Regions from separate parts of the Priestia sp. RMT2NF4 genome, predicted to be linked through region 2. Evidence: riboswitches for the same ligand, from Rfam matches in the RefSeq annotation. Region 2 holds a riboswitch; each other region holds the start of a gene.
What was found. A riboswitch is a leader RNA that binds a small molecule or an ion and turns the genes downstream of it on or off. The one in region 2 is predicted to bind cobalamin.
Positions count from the first base shown of each region.

Region 1 (3,112 bases), on a different contig from region 2:
CATCGTAAGCGTATAAACCAATGGTTCCAATTACTTGTTGATTTTCCGTAACAGCTGCAAAAAAAGCAGCGTCTTTCGCTTGAACGTAATGTTCATTAAAATGAAGCAAATCCACAGGAAGCTGATTTTTTTCCAGCATAGGAAATAGCTCATTCCGCATATTCATGACAAACTGAATCACTTCAGCATCCTTTTCTTTTACTTCTTTAATTTGATACATTTGTACTTCTTGCACGTTTACTGTCACATCCTTTTAGCGATCATTGTATACTTTTTCTTTTCTCTGCTTATGCTGCAATGTTAACTACGGCGTTACGTCTAAGTGCTGAGTCAGCATATAATACTCGCTTGGATTTGTTGTCCAGTTTTTCACTTTTTGATTATAAGCAACAACAATGTTTGGATGTACAATCGATGACGTCAGCATTTTTCTATTAATCAAAGCGGTTGCTTGTTTGGCTAACTGATCTCGTTTTGCGTCATCTACTGTTGAATTTAACTGTTCTATCATTTTTGTTAGCGTATCATCATTAATCCGGCTGGCATTTAAACCACCGCCGGGCAAATAGTTCGTACTTAAATAATAGCTGGCATCTCCTCTAGGTGCTGTGATAAGGCTGTACAATGCTAAATCCCAATCATCTTTTGCCATTACATATTCATCGCTATCTTCAACTAGGTGAATCTTAATAGTAATTCCTAACTCTTTGGCATTAGACTGTATAAGCTGAGCAATTAAAGGCAGTTCTGGCAAAGAACTGTATGTGACAAGAGAGAGCGATAGTGGCTTTCCATTTTTGATTGCTTTGTCATTTTTGATTTGATAGCCTGCTTTCTCTAAATATTTTTTAGCAGATGTCATACCTCTTTGCTCATTAGCAGTACTATCAGCAAAAGGAAATTGGGGTAAAAATGGACCTCCAGCCGCTGCCGCTTGATTGTTCATGATGCTGCTAACAATTTCTTTTCGGTTCAATAAGGTATCGATAGCTTTTCTTACATTTTCGTCTTTTAATGCGTCATTAGTTTGATTGTAAAGCAATAAATGGGTGCGCACACTAGGTACTCCACTTACTTTAAAAGACGGATCTGTTTGTAAAGTGCCCAAGCTTTCTAAAGGCGGGCGATAAATAATATCGGCTGTTCCAGATTGAAGAGCAGCAACTCGCGCATTAGCATCTTCGTTAAATCCAAAGATCGCACTTTTCAATTTCACTTTTCCACCCCAATAATTTTCATATCTTTCTAATTTTACTTGATTTCCTTGATCAAAAGACAAGACGCGAAATGGACCCGTACCAATGGGCTTCTTAGCTATATTAGAAGCATCAACATCTATAATAGCTGTATTTGGATGCACTAATTCAGAAGGAAATTTAGGCATTGTTTCTTTTAATGTAATTGTCAGCGCATGACTGTTCGCTTTCATTTCTTTAATATTTAAAGCGTTTTTCATCGCATAACTTTGGTCTATCGTTCTTTGAAGAGAAGACTTAACGGCATTTGCATCCAGCGCTTTTCCATTTTGAAACGTGATGTTCTTTCTTATCATAAATGTCCATGTAAGGCCGTTATCTTTCGTTTCCCACTTTTCAGCAAGCCAAGGCTTTATTTTTAAATCGTCGTTGATTTTAACAAGCGTCTCCCCTACTCCCCCACGAACTGCTGTATAATTATCGTCCGTATGAGGATCAAGCGTTGCAGATGTAAAATTAAATAAAAACGTCACACTTTTATCCGTTTTCTTTCTTTCTTTTATACTTACGCTCTCTTCATTAGGAGCGCAAGCAGTGAGGCAAAGTAACACGAGAAATATCATAGATACAAGTTTTTTATTATTTATCATTCATTTTTCCACCTTCTATTTTAATACACAAAAAAAAGCACTTCTAAAAAGAAGTGCTTGCCTTCACAACAAATTCAGATAAACGTATCCCTTGTTTATCGTATTTTTGATTCTGCCAAAACACCTCCCTATCCTCGTAGGTTATTGTGTGCTGCGATTTATGGCAGGTCTCCTGGCTTCAAGTCATTGCCTTATACCGCCTTCCCGTCTCTAAATAGACAGTGGCTTTTTGACATAAGGCTCCTTGTTACAGTGGCGGGACCGCTCCGGATTTTCACCGGATTCCCTTTTAAGGCAATTGAAAAACAATTGCCACCATAAAAGCTGGTTATTTAATTTAGTAGCGTGCTCTTGAAACTCTAGAAGTGGAAGCTGATGGTGAAATATCTTCATCATCAAATCCAGTGGCAATAACGGTTACCATCATTTCGTCCTTTAAATCTTCATTAATCACAGATCCAAAAATCATATTTAAGTCCTGATCAGAAGCGGACGTGACAATATCTGCTGCTTCCTGTACTTCGTAAAGACTCAGGCTGCTGCCGCTCGTAATGTTCAGCAGCACGCCTCTTGCTCCATCAATCGATGCATCTAGCAGCGGACTAGAAATCGCTTTTTTCGCTGCTTCAATTGCTCGATCTGATCCCGAAGCTCGTCCGATACCCATAAGCGCAAATCCTTGATTAGACATAATTGTTTTTACATCAGCAAAGTCAAGGTTAATCAGCCCCGGAACAGCGATTAAATCTGAAATACCTTGAATACCTTGGCGAAGAACATTATCTGCTTCACGGAATGCTTCAAGCATAGGTGTCTTTTTATCAACGATTTCAAGCAAGCGGTCGTTTGGAATGACAATAAGGGTATCTACCGATTCATTCATCGCAGTAATACCGCCTACTGCTTGCTTGGTACGTTTATTTCCTTCAAACTTGAAAGGGCGAGTAACTACTCCAATTGTTAAAGCATTTAGTTCACGGGCAATTTGGGCAATAACCGGAGCTGCTCCAGTACCAGTGCCTCCCCCCATGCCAGCTGTTACGAATACCATATCTGCGCCTTGCAGTACTTCTTGAATTTGCTCTCTGCTTTCTTCTGCAGCTTCTCTTCCTACTTCTGGATTAGCTCCTGCACCTAATCCTCGCGTTAATGCCGCACCAATCTGCATTTTCACATCTGCTTTAGATAAATTAAGCGCCTGAGCATCCGTATTAACGGCGATAAATTCTACCCCTTGTACACCATGTTCAATCATACGGTTAACGG
Region 1 is NZ_JBLQZO010000008.1:33,770-36,881, reverse strand. It holds gene ACMX9J_RS23670 (GNAT family N-acetyltransferase) at 1-235, opposite strand, end outside; gene nikA (nickel ABC transporter substrate-binding protein) at 305-1,846, opposite strand; cobalamin riboswitch at 1,991-2,181, opposite strand; gene ftsZ (cell division protein FtsZ) at 2,184-3,112, opposite strand, start outside.
Region 1: linked by a shared signal. The riboswitch ahead of nikA (nickel ABC transporter substrate-binding protein) and the one ahead of ACMX9J_RS03960 ((2Fe-2S) ferredoxin domain-containing protein) in region 2 are both predicted to bind cobalamin.

Region 2 (3,112 bases):
TGTTGTCATTTGAACGGGCGTAAACTTCTTATTTGCAAGCCCTGGACTAACTGCCACTTCAAAAATAGACTCAATTGGCTGGTGTACGACCGGTGAAGTAGTTTCACCTAAAATTGCTTGAAGCGCTTCTTCTGCCAGAGCTCGTGAAGCCGCTTTTTCTTCTTTTGTATTCTGAACATCTTCAATAGCTGAAGCCGTTTGCTTTACAGTCTCCTCTTGATCAAGAGCCCATGGTTCTGCTTCTTTTCGAAGTCGCTGATGCGGTCTTAGCGGCTGCTCTGTTTGGTTGAGGGTATATTTCCGCTGATACCCGCGCGGTGTAATCATTAAGTCATCGTAAAAGAACGTAGATGAATTTCCGACAACAACGGTAGTCAGCATGCCTATTTCATGATTTAACATGTCTTTTAAATTGGTCATTACCACTTCTTCGCGGTCACGATAAGCGCTTTTCACAAGACCAACAGGCGTATCGGGGGAACGGTATTTTAATAAAATCCTTTGCGCTTCCACAATTTGTCTTGTGCGTCTTCCGCTTTTCGGATTATAAAAAGCTACTACAAAATCTGCTTGTGCAGCTGCTTCGATTCGTTTTTCGATTAACTCCCAAGGCGTAAGGTGGTCACTTAAACTAATCGTACAGGCATCATGCATCACGGGCGCCCCAAGGAGGGATGCGCATGAATTAATAGCCGAAATGCCAGGAATCACTTCCAGCTCTACGCCCGTTTCTTTTTTCCATCCTTTTTCAATCAACACTTCATACACAAGGCCGGCCATTCCGTATACTCCTGCATCTCCGCTTGAAATGACCGCCACGGTTTTTCCCGCTTCAGCTTGCTTTACGGCTTCTTGTGCACGGCTTACTTCTTCGGTCATTCCTGTACTAATAATTTGCTGATTCGTTAATAGTCCTTGAATTAATTCCACATAGGTTTTATAACCAATGATCATATCACTTTCTTGAATGGCTTCTCTTGCTCGCTGTGTAATATGTTCAAAGCTTCCTGGGCCGAATCCAATAACTAACAGTTTACCTTTCATGCTAGCTCCTCCTTTATGCGTTACTTTTTACTTTGTCAATTCCTTCTATGGAGTCACTCTTTTCCGGAGAAACAAAACCGTTTTGATCATATTCATAAATAAGTGATTCCTTTATGCTGCAGCCTCCTGCTAAATGTTCTTCAACAATTCGATGAGCTACGTTTTCAGTGACCTGCTTGTACCAATCTCCTGAAGGGTACACGATAGCTACAGGAGCATCTTTGCATCTTCCGTTACAGCGCGTACGGGTTGTGTGAACCGCTTCATCTAGATTCAGTTCAGTCACTTTATTTCGAATAGCTTGCGTGGCTTCTTCTCCACCTTTTCTCATACAGCTGCTTCCATTACAAATCAATACGTGATGTTTTGTTCCATTTAAGTTCCACGTCGTCACACTTATTCGCTCCTTTACTAAAAAAACGCCTCTATCAATGATAGAGGCGCAGAAAAATTCAAACTAAGTTTTTGCACTTCCACCTATATCCCGTAGGGTAAGCTTCGCATTAGAAAAAGGCTGGTTTCCTGACTTCGATTCATCACCTGATTGCGCCTTCCCGAATACAGTGGCATATGCAATCAGCTCCTCTTCACAGTGGCGGGTACCGCGCTGGCTTCACACCAGACTTCCCATTTAACGCAATGTGAACATTGCGCACCTTTTTTGCACGATATGTAGTTTTGTGCTACGAGAAAAACCCGCTTCGCTAATATGCGAGCGGGTAAAACGTCAGAATAAAAGTGTACACGAATGCCACTTTAAGCCAACGTTTCCCTTCCCGCTCCCCGGAGAAATAGAAACTTCACAATAAAGACAGGTCTCCTGACTTGTGTATCATTCTACTTGAGAACCTTCCCGTGATTTTTCCACAGTGGTTATACTCGTTCGTCCACACTTACAGTTGCGGGGGCAGTACTGGTCTTTCACCAGTTTCCCTATTAAGCCTTCTTGGCATCTTTACTGTTGCTGTTTGATATATATGAACCTTTTAAACTATCAGAATAATAGAAGTAACTACCATATCATAGCGTACATTTTTTTTTATTTCAACTCTATTCTTTTCGTAAGATACAAGAAGCTATAAAAAAACAAGAGCATAAAGTCAGCTCTTGTTTTTTCATTATATAGCTACTAATGTTAAATGAGGATCATTATAATACACGACTTCTGAAAGAACTTTACAGCCATTTGTTTTTGCAAAAGCTTCTCTCGCCTGCGTTTCAGTTTCAAATTCAAACATTTTCATTTCTTTTCCAGCATATACCGTCAGTACCCACATGAAAAGATTCGCCTCCGATTATTGTAGTGATCGCTATATCCACATTATGACGAAACCATATCCTTTTGAAAACCCATTCTACAAAACTTGTCACAAGAAACTTTTAAAAATTTAAAAACATTTTAACTTCTGTAAATGAACAAAATGTACAAAAGGTTTAAGCCGTATTATACCTCTTTAAAAAAGGTGCTTTTTTTACCAACTGTTGCTTCACCAGTAAAAAAATATATAGTATTTATTAAAAAAAGAAGCCGGACAGCCGGCTTCTTTTTTAGGAAAGGAAAGTACAGACATCACTGTCCCGTCCTGCTCTTTGTTTTGCATAAAAATACACTAATTAAATATTCCTTTCTTAAAGCAGAACCATGTTCGATTGCACATAGTGGTAAAGAAGCTTGTACGTATGGTTCAATGAATCTTGATGCGTTCTCTCAAACGCATGAGAAGAATCAATTCCTGGACCAATTAAGCCGTGTACGATGTCATGCCCGGCACGAATAGCAGCAGAAGCATCTGATCCGTAAAACGGATAAATATCTAATTTGTACTGAATATCATGCTGCTTAGCTAGCTCCACCAAATGCTTTCTCAAACCGTAATGATATGGGCCGCTTGAATCTTTTACACAAATAGACACGGTGTATTCATCAGTAGATTGTCCATCTCCCATGGCACCCATATCAACCGCTAAGTATTCTACCGTTTGAGGCGTAATGTTCGAATTTCCTCCGTATCCAATTTCTTCATTATTTGAAATAAGAAAGTGCGTAGTGTATGGCAGTTCGATCTGC
Region 2 is NZ_JBLQZO010000001.1:780,881-783,992, forward strand. It holds gene cobJ (precorrin-3B C(17)-methyltransferase) at 1-1,044, opposite strand, end outside; gene ACMX9J_RS03960 ((2Fe-2S) ferredoxin domain-containing protein) at 1,058-1,438, opposite strand; cobalamin riboswitch at 1,539-1,719, opposite strand; cobalamin riboswitch at 1,837-2,016, opposite strand; gene ACMX9J_RS03965 (hypothetical protein) at 2,163-2,321, opposite strand; gene ACMX9J_RS03970 (M42 family metallopeptidase) at 2,674-3,112, opposite strand, start outside.

Region 3 (3,112 bases), 820 kb from region 2:
AGCCACTATCGGAAAAGTGCACTGGGTCATTGATATTCCTGTCTTTAACTTCCGGTGCATCGCATTAAATAATATCATCAGTCCCAAGAATAAAATATATGGATTTACAGATAGAGAGCTGAATTATTTAGAGCAGCAGCTAGAGGATGCTCCTCGTAATACCGTTGTAGCCATGCATGCGCAGCCAAATATTGGCCGGTGGTCAGACCTGGGAGGTTTTCCTGTAACGACTCCTCAAAGTCAAGAATTTTTTGATTTAATTCAAGAACATCGCGTGAAAAAAGTGTTAGTCAGCCACGTGCATGCGTATGACGAGCAGTTTATTAGAAAAAACAGAAACGGGTCGTTTACGCTTGGAAGAGGTACTGATTTTGTATTATCAGGAGGCGCGGGTGCTCCCCTTGATTTTGAACCGCCTTTAATTTTAAATAATTATAATTTTACGGAGTTTTTTGTTAGCCGGTACGACATTTTAGGACCTCTTCTTTGGAAGGATTTTGGACGACCTCGAAGAAGTTGTTTGTAAAAACAAGAAAGTAGAAAGCTAGGTTCAAAAAAAGAGGCTGGGAAAAAAGGGTTTTAGGCGAAATGAAAAATGAACCACTAATCAAGCATCTTGATTAGTGGTTCATTTTTTTATTAGGGTAAACGTAGATTTCATGTGTATAGGTCTTTCTAGCAGGTGATTGGAGGACAAGACGAAGACTCCTGCGGGAAAAGCGGAACAGGTGAGACCCCACAGGAGCTTATGCGACGAGGAGGCTCAGCGACCGCCCGCGGAAAGCGAAGTCTTGTACGGAAATCAACTGCGGTGTCACAAGCGATTCAGCTCATGAATCCCATTTGCCTTTAGATTGGATTCACTTCGTTATGTCTCAACCTCTTTTGGAAAACCGTACGAAACCTTGTAGCAGAAGGCTAAGCCAAGCGTTATAATAGATAGTGAATGATGATATATTCTCTATATTTGTCATATATTTGTATTACATATGTAATTGAAGAAAAACATTCACTTGATATACTGTTTAATGACTTAACTTTATCTTAACATTCACAGTGAAATGCCTGTTTATAGAAACTTAGAACATACACAGCAAATGGAGGAGCTATCATGGCAAACGAAAAGATGCAAGAAGGACTCAATCGTTTTATTAAGGAAGATTTAAATGACCTTTTAGGTAGACTGTTCCCCCTAATGGACCGAGAATGTGCGGAAGAAAAGAGAATGCTTATCGAAACGGCGGTAGAGTACATTTATTCTTCAGGGTATCATCAAGGAGCAAAAGACTTGATCGAAACACATCGAAAAGATGATTACAAATTATTAAGGCAAAAATTAGCGTCAACGCCTCCTGAAAACTAATTTTTTTGAAATTTCTTTTGACAACATAAATGTAAGGTGTTAAGATGACTCTACATTCAAAATATTATAAACAATTAAAACTCTTATTGAGAGAGGCGGAGGGACTGGCCCTGTGAAGCCCGGCAACCATTTAACAATCTTGTTAAAAAGGTGCTACATCCTGCAAAGCGTACAGCTTTGAAAAATAAGAGAGGATTTCATAGATACTATGCCTCTCTATTCATAATAGAGAGGCTTTTTATTTTATGTGAAGGTGTTTTGAATGAACAATTTCATAGAAATGCATCAGGTGCTGTGTAACGAATGTACGCAGCTTAAAAGGGAAGACCGGTGAAAAGCCGGCGCGGTCCCGCCACTGTAATGGGGAGCAACTTATTAACCACTGTTTCATGTTGAAATGGGAAGGGATAGGAAGCGATGAACCTAAGTCAGGAGACCTGCCTGTTGTATGCACTTAAGCTCTACGGGATATAGAGAGGAGTGAGGAATACGTGTTGAGAAAAACAGGCTATCTCAACTTTAGTTAAGTATGCGTATCATCTCTCTTTTCATTTCGAAAAGAGAGATTTTTTAGTTTAGCGATAAAAAAATATACAGGGAGTGGAAAAAATGAGCAGTGTAAAAAGTTCAAATGTAGGTTATCCAAGAATTGGTGAAAAACGAGAATGGAAAAAAGCGCTTGAGCAGTTTTGGGCAGGAAAGCTAGAGAAAGATATCTTTCTACAGGAAATTGAAGCTCTTCGTCTAGGACATCTAAAAAAACAGCGTGACGCAGGAATTGAATTAATTCCAGTCGGCGATTTTAGCTTATACGATCACGTGTTAGATACAGCCGCTATGTTTGGTTTGGTGCCAAAGCGCTTTGAATATAACGGAGGCCCGGTATCCCTTGAAACGTATTTTGACATCGCCCGAGGAACAAAAGGTGCGGTAGCTTCTACGATGACAAAATGGTTTAACACAAATTATCACTACATCGTACCCGAGCTTGACGAATATACGCCTGCCCTTGTAGAAAATCGTCCGCTTCAATTTTACAAAGAAGCAAAGCAAAAGCTGAATATCAAAGGCAAGCCCGTTATTTTAGGTCCAGTAACATTTGTGAAGCTGTCAAAAGGATATAAAAAAAGTGAGTTTAAGAAAGTAGTTGAACAGTTTGTTCCTCTTTATGCAACAATCTTAGCGGAGCTGGAGGCAGAAGGGGTCGAGTGGGTACAAATAGATGAGCCGATTTTAGCTACAACGCTATCAAAAGAAGAGGTGGCACTGTATAAAGAAGTCTATAAAGCTTTGAAAAAAGCGGCACCGAATGTAAAAGTCATTTTGCAGACGTATTTTGACAGCGTAGATTACTATAAAGAAGTAGTTGCTCTTCCTGTTCACGGAATTGGATTGGATTTTGTACATGACCGAGGCGAAAATCTCACGGCGCTTAATAAATATGGGTTTCCAACTGATAAAGTGCTGGCAGCAGGAGTGATTGACGGACGAAACATTTGGCGTGAAAACTTGGACGAACAGCTTTTAACAATCAGTGAAATTGAAGAAGCCGTATCAAAAGACCGTTTGATTCTGCAGCCTTCATCAAGTTTATTACATGTTCCTGTCACGGTGAAAAGCGAAAAAACCATTGAGCCAATTCTAAAAAACGCGCTGTCTTTTGCAGATGAAAAGCTAAAGGAAATCACGCTTTTAACAAAAGCGGTGCAGCAAGGAAAAGAAGCAATTGAAAAAGAAATAAGTGTAAGC
Region 3 is NZ_JBLQZO010000001.1:1,598,030-1,601,141, reverse strand. It holds gene ACMX9J_RS08630 (metallophosphoesterase family protein) at 1-526, shown strand, start outside; gene ACMX9J_RS08625 (hypothetical protein) at 683-853, shown strand; gene ACMX9J_RS08620 (hypothetical protein) at 1,112-1,363, shown strand; SAM riboswitch class I at 1,444-1,554, shown strand; cobalamin riboswitch at 1,634-1,823, shown strand; gene metE (5-methyltetrahydropteroyltriglutamate--homocysteine S-methyltransferase) at 1,973-3,112, shown strand, end outside.
Region 3: linked by a shared signal. The riboswitch ahead of metE (5-methyltetrahydropteroyltriglutamate--homocysteine S-methyltransferase) and the one ahead of ACMX9J_RS03960 ((2Fe-2S) ferredoxin domain-containing protein) in region 2 are both predicted to bind cobalamin.

Region 4 (3,112 bases), on a different contig from region 2:
ATGATTATCAAAAAAGTACATCTTTATAAAATTGACATGAAGCTTCTTTCTCCTTTTTCAACAAGCTATGGTACGGTCCAGGATCGAGAATTGATTTTGCTTGAAGTAGAAGATGAAAAAGGATTTACAGGATGGGGAGAAGTCGTTGCTTTTTCATCTCCTTGGTATACGGAAGAAACGATTCAGACATGTTTTCATATGTTAGACGATTTTTTAATTCCTTCGCTTCTTCACCAGCAGCTTCAAAAACCAGAGGATGTTCAAAAGTTATTCAAACCTCTAAAGCGGAACAACATGGCTAAAGCAGCTTTGGACTGTGCTGTATGGGATTTGTATGCAAAGCGCCAAAATAAGCCCTTAGCTGAAGTAATTGGCGGAGTAAGGCCTGCTGTAGAAGCTGGAGTGGTAGTTGGCTTAAATGATATTTCCATCATGAAAGAACAAATAAAGACTTATATGAAAGATGGTTATAAGCGCTTTAAAGTGAAAATTAAGCCAGGCGCTGACTATGAGCTACTGAAACAAATTCGAGATGAATTTCCAAGCATTCCTCTTATGGCTGATGCCAATTCAGCCTATACGTTAAGCGATAGTGATTCATTGAAAAAACTAGATGAATTGAATTTAATGATGATCGAACAGCCGTTAAGTTCGGATGATATCCTTGATCATCGATTATTACAAAAGCAAATGAAGACGCCGATTTGCTTAGATGAAAGCATTGTGAGCTATGAAGATGCACGTCATGCAATCGAACAAAAAAGCTGCAAGATTATCAATGTGAAAATCGGTCGAGTTGGCGGAATGTCTGTAGCAAAAAAAATTCATGATTTATGCTCCCTACACGGTGTAAGGCTTTGGGTTGGCGGAATGTTAGAAGCCGGGATTTCACGAGCTCATAACATCGCCCTTGCCACACTGCCTTCTTTCACGATACCAGGTGACATTTCTGCGTCGTCTCGCTATTGGGAAAAAGATATTATTAAGCCCGAAGTAGAGGTAGAAGCCGGAGTAATAAAGGTGAAGGAAAAACCGGGGATCGGATACGATATTGATAAAAAGTTTATCAAAACAATCACAGCATTTGAAAAAGAATACAAATAATTAAAAACCGTTTTTTATGAAAAACGGTTTTTTTATTGATGTTGGCAATGTTTAGTAGAAAAATAGGACAAATTTTTTAAAAAGAGCACATTGTTCCATCAAGCGTGTCAAAACATGTTATGATGGAGTAGTTTGATGAAAAAAGTCGAAGGATTTTATCGTAAAAAACAAAATTATTTTTGAAAATAGGTTGATAGTTTTCTAAGTTGTCCTATATAATGTGTTTATAACATAACACAATATGTTGTTTGTTAAACAATAATAAAATACTATATTTTGTGTTTTCCAGTGAAAAAGGTGTCTGATAAAAAGACTTAAAAGGGAATTTGGTGAAAATCCAAAGCTGTCCCCGCAACTGTGAATGCTGATGAAATAAGGAGATCCACTGTGAGTAAACATCATGGGAAGGCCTTAAAGTAAAAAGAAGCATAAGTCAGGAGACCTGCCTTTTTTATGTCGTTTTATCTTCTTCGGGAGGTGAGAGGGTAGAGCGAGGATTGAGAAAAGACTTAGTGTCTTCTTCTATCTTCGTTCTATTCGCTCACCGAGGTACGGTGAGCGATTTTTTATTTTGAAGTGAAGAGAGGAGCCATATTTATGGTGAATACATTAAAGCCTACAATTCTACATGAATTAACTGCATATATTGAACGTTTAAAAAAAGAATTTACGCAGCTTGATTTTTCTTTGTATGAGGAAAAGGTTATTCAAACTGTTACAGTAAAGGAAAATATGACGGACGAAAAGGTTGCAAACGTACTAATTTTGGCAGCCCTAGAGCGTATTTCAATGGAAGAACCAGATTGGACGTACGTGGCGGCAGACGTCTACTTAAACGAACTATATCGAAAAGCAGCGGACAACCGAGGTTATGATAAAAAAGAGAAGTACGGTTCGTTTTATCAGCTTATTCAAGAACTAACAAAAATCGGCATTTATAATAAACAGCTATTAAAAACATATACAGAAGAAGAAATTAATGAAATTGCTTCAGTCATTATTCCTGAACGCGATCGTTTATTTACATACATTGGATTGCTGACATTAGCAGATCGCTATTTAGCGACATCACATGATAAGCGTGTATACGAATTACCGCAAGAACGTTTTCTTATCATTGCTATGACGCTGATGTCTCAAGAAAAGAAAGAAAATCGAACAGCATTAGTAAAAGAAGCGTACTGGGCGCTTTCTAGTCTATATATGACGGTTGCCACACCAACACTCTCAAACGCAGGAAAGAGCTACGGACAGCTATCTAGCTGCTTTATTGATACGATTGATGACAGCTTACGCGGTATTTATGATAGCAATACAGATTTGGCCACGCTTAGTAAAAATGGAGGCGGAATTGGTGTCTACCTCGGTCATATTAGAAGCCGAGGAAGTGATATAAAAGGTTTTAAAGGCGTATCATCAGGAACAATTCCATGGATGAAACAGCTAAATAATACGGCTGTAAGTGTCGATCAGCTAGGTCAACGACAAGGAGCTATTGCCGTATATTTAGACGTTTGGCATAAAGACATTTTTTCATTCTTAGACGCGCGTTTGAACAATGGTGATGAACGCCAGCGCACGCATGATTTATTCACTGGCGTATGTTTGCCAGATTTGTTTATGGAAAAAGTAGAAGCACGTGAAGACTGGCACTTATTCGATCCTCACGAAGTTCGTACGCTGATGGGCTACTCGTTAGAAGATTTTTATGATGAAGAAGAAGGCAGCGGTTCGTTCCGCACTCGTTACGCTGAGTGTGTAAACAATGAACAGCTTTCAAGAGAAACAGTGCCTGCTATTGAGATCTTCAAGCGCATTATGCTTTCGCAGCTTGAAACCGGAACTCCTTATATGTTCTATCGTGATACGGTTAACCGAGCTAATCAAAACCGACACGCGGGCATGATTTACTGCAGTAACTTATGTACAGAAATCACGCAAAACCAAAGTACAACGGTCGTAACAGAGGAAATTACGGAAGACGGAAAAATTATTATTACAAAGAATC
Region 4 is NZ_JBLQZO010000004.1:16,915-20,026, forward strand. It holds gene menC (o-succinylbenzoate synthase) at 1-1,104, shown strand; cobalamin riboswitch at 1,383-1,569, shown strand; gene ACMX9J_RS17655 (ribonucleoside-diphosphate reductase subunit alpha) at 1,702-3,112, shown strand, end outside.
Region 4: linked by a shared signal. The riboswitch ahead of ACMX9J_RS17655 (ribonucleoside-diphosphate reductase subunit alpha) and the one ahead of ACMX9J_RS03960 ((2Fe-2S) ferredoxin domain-containing protein) in region 2 are both predicted to bind cobalamin.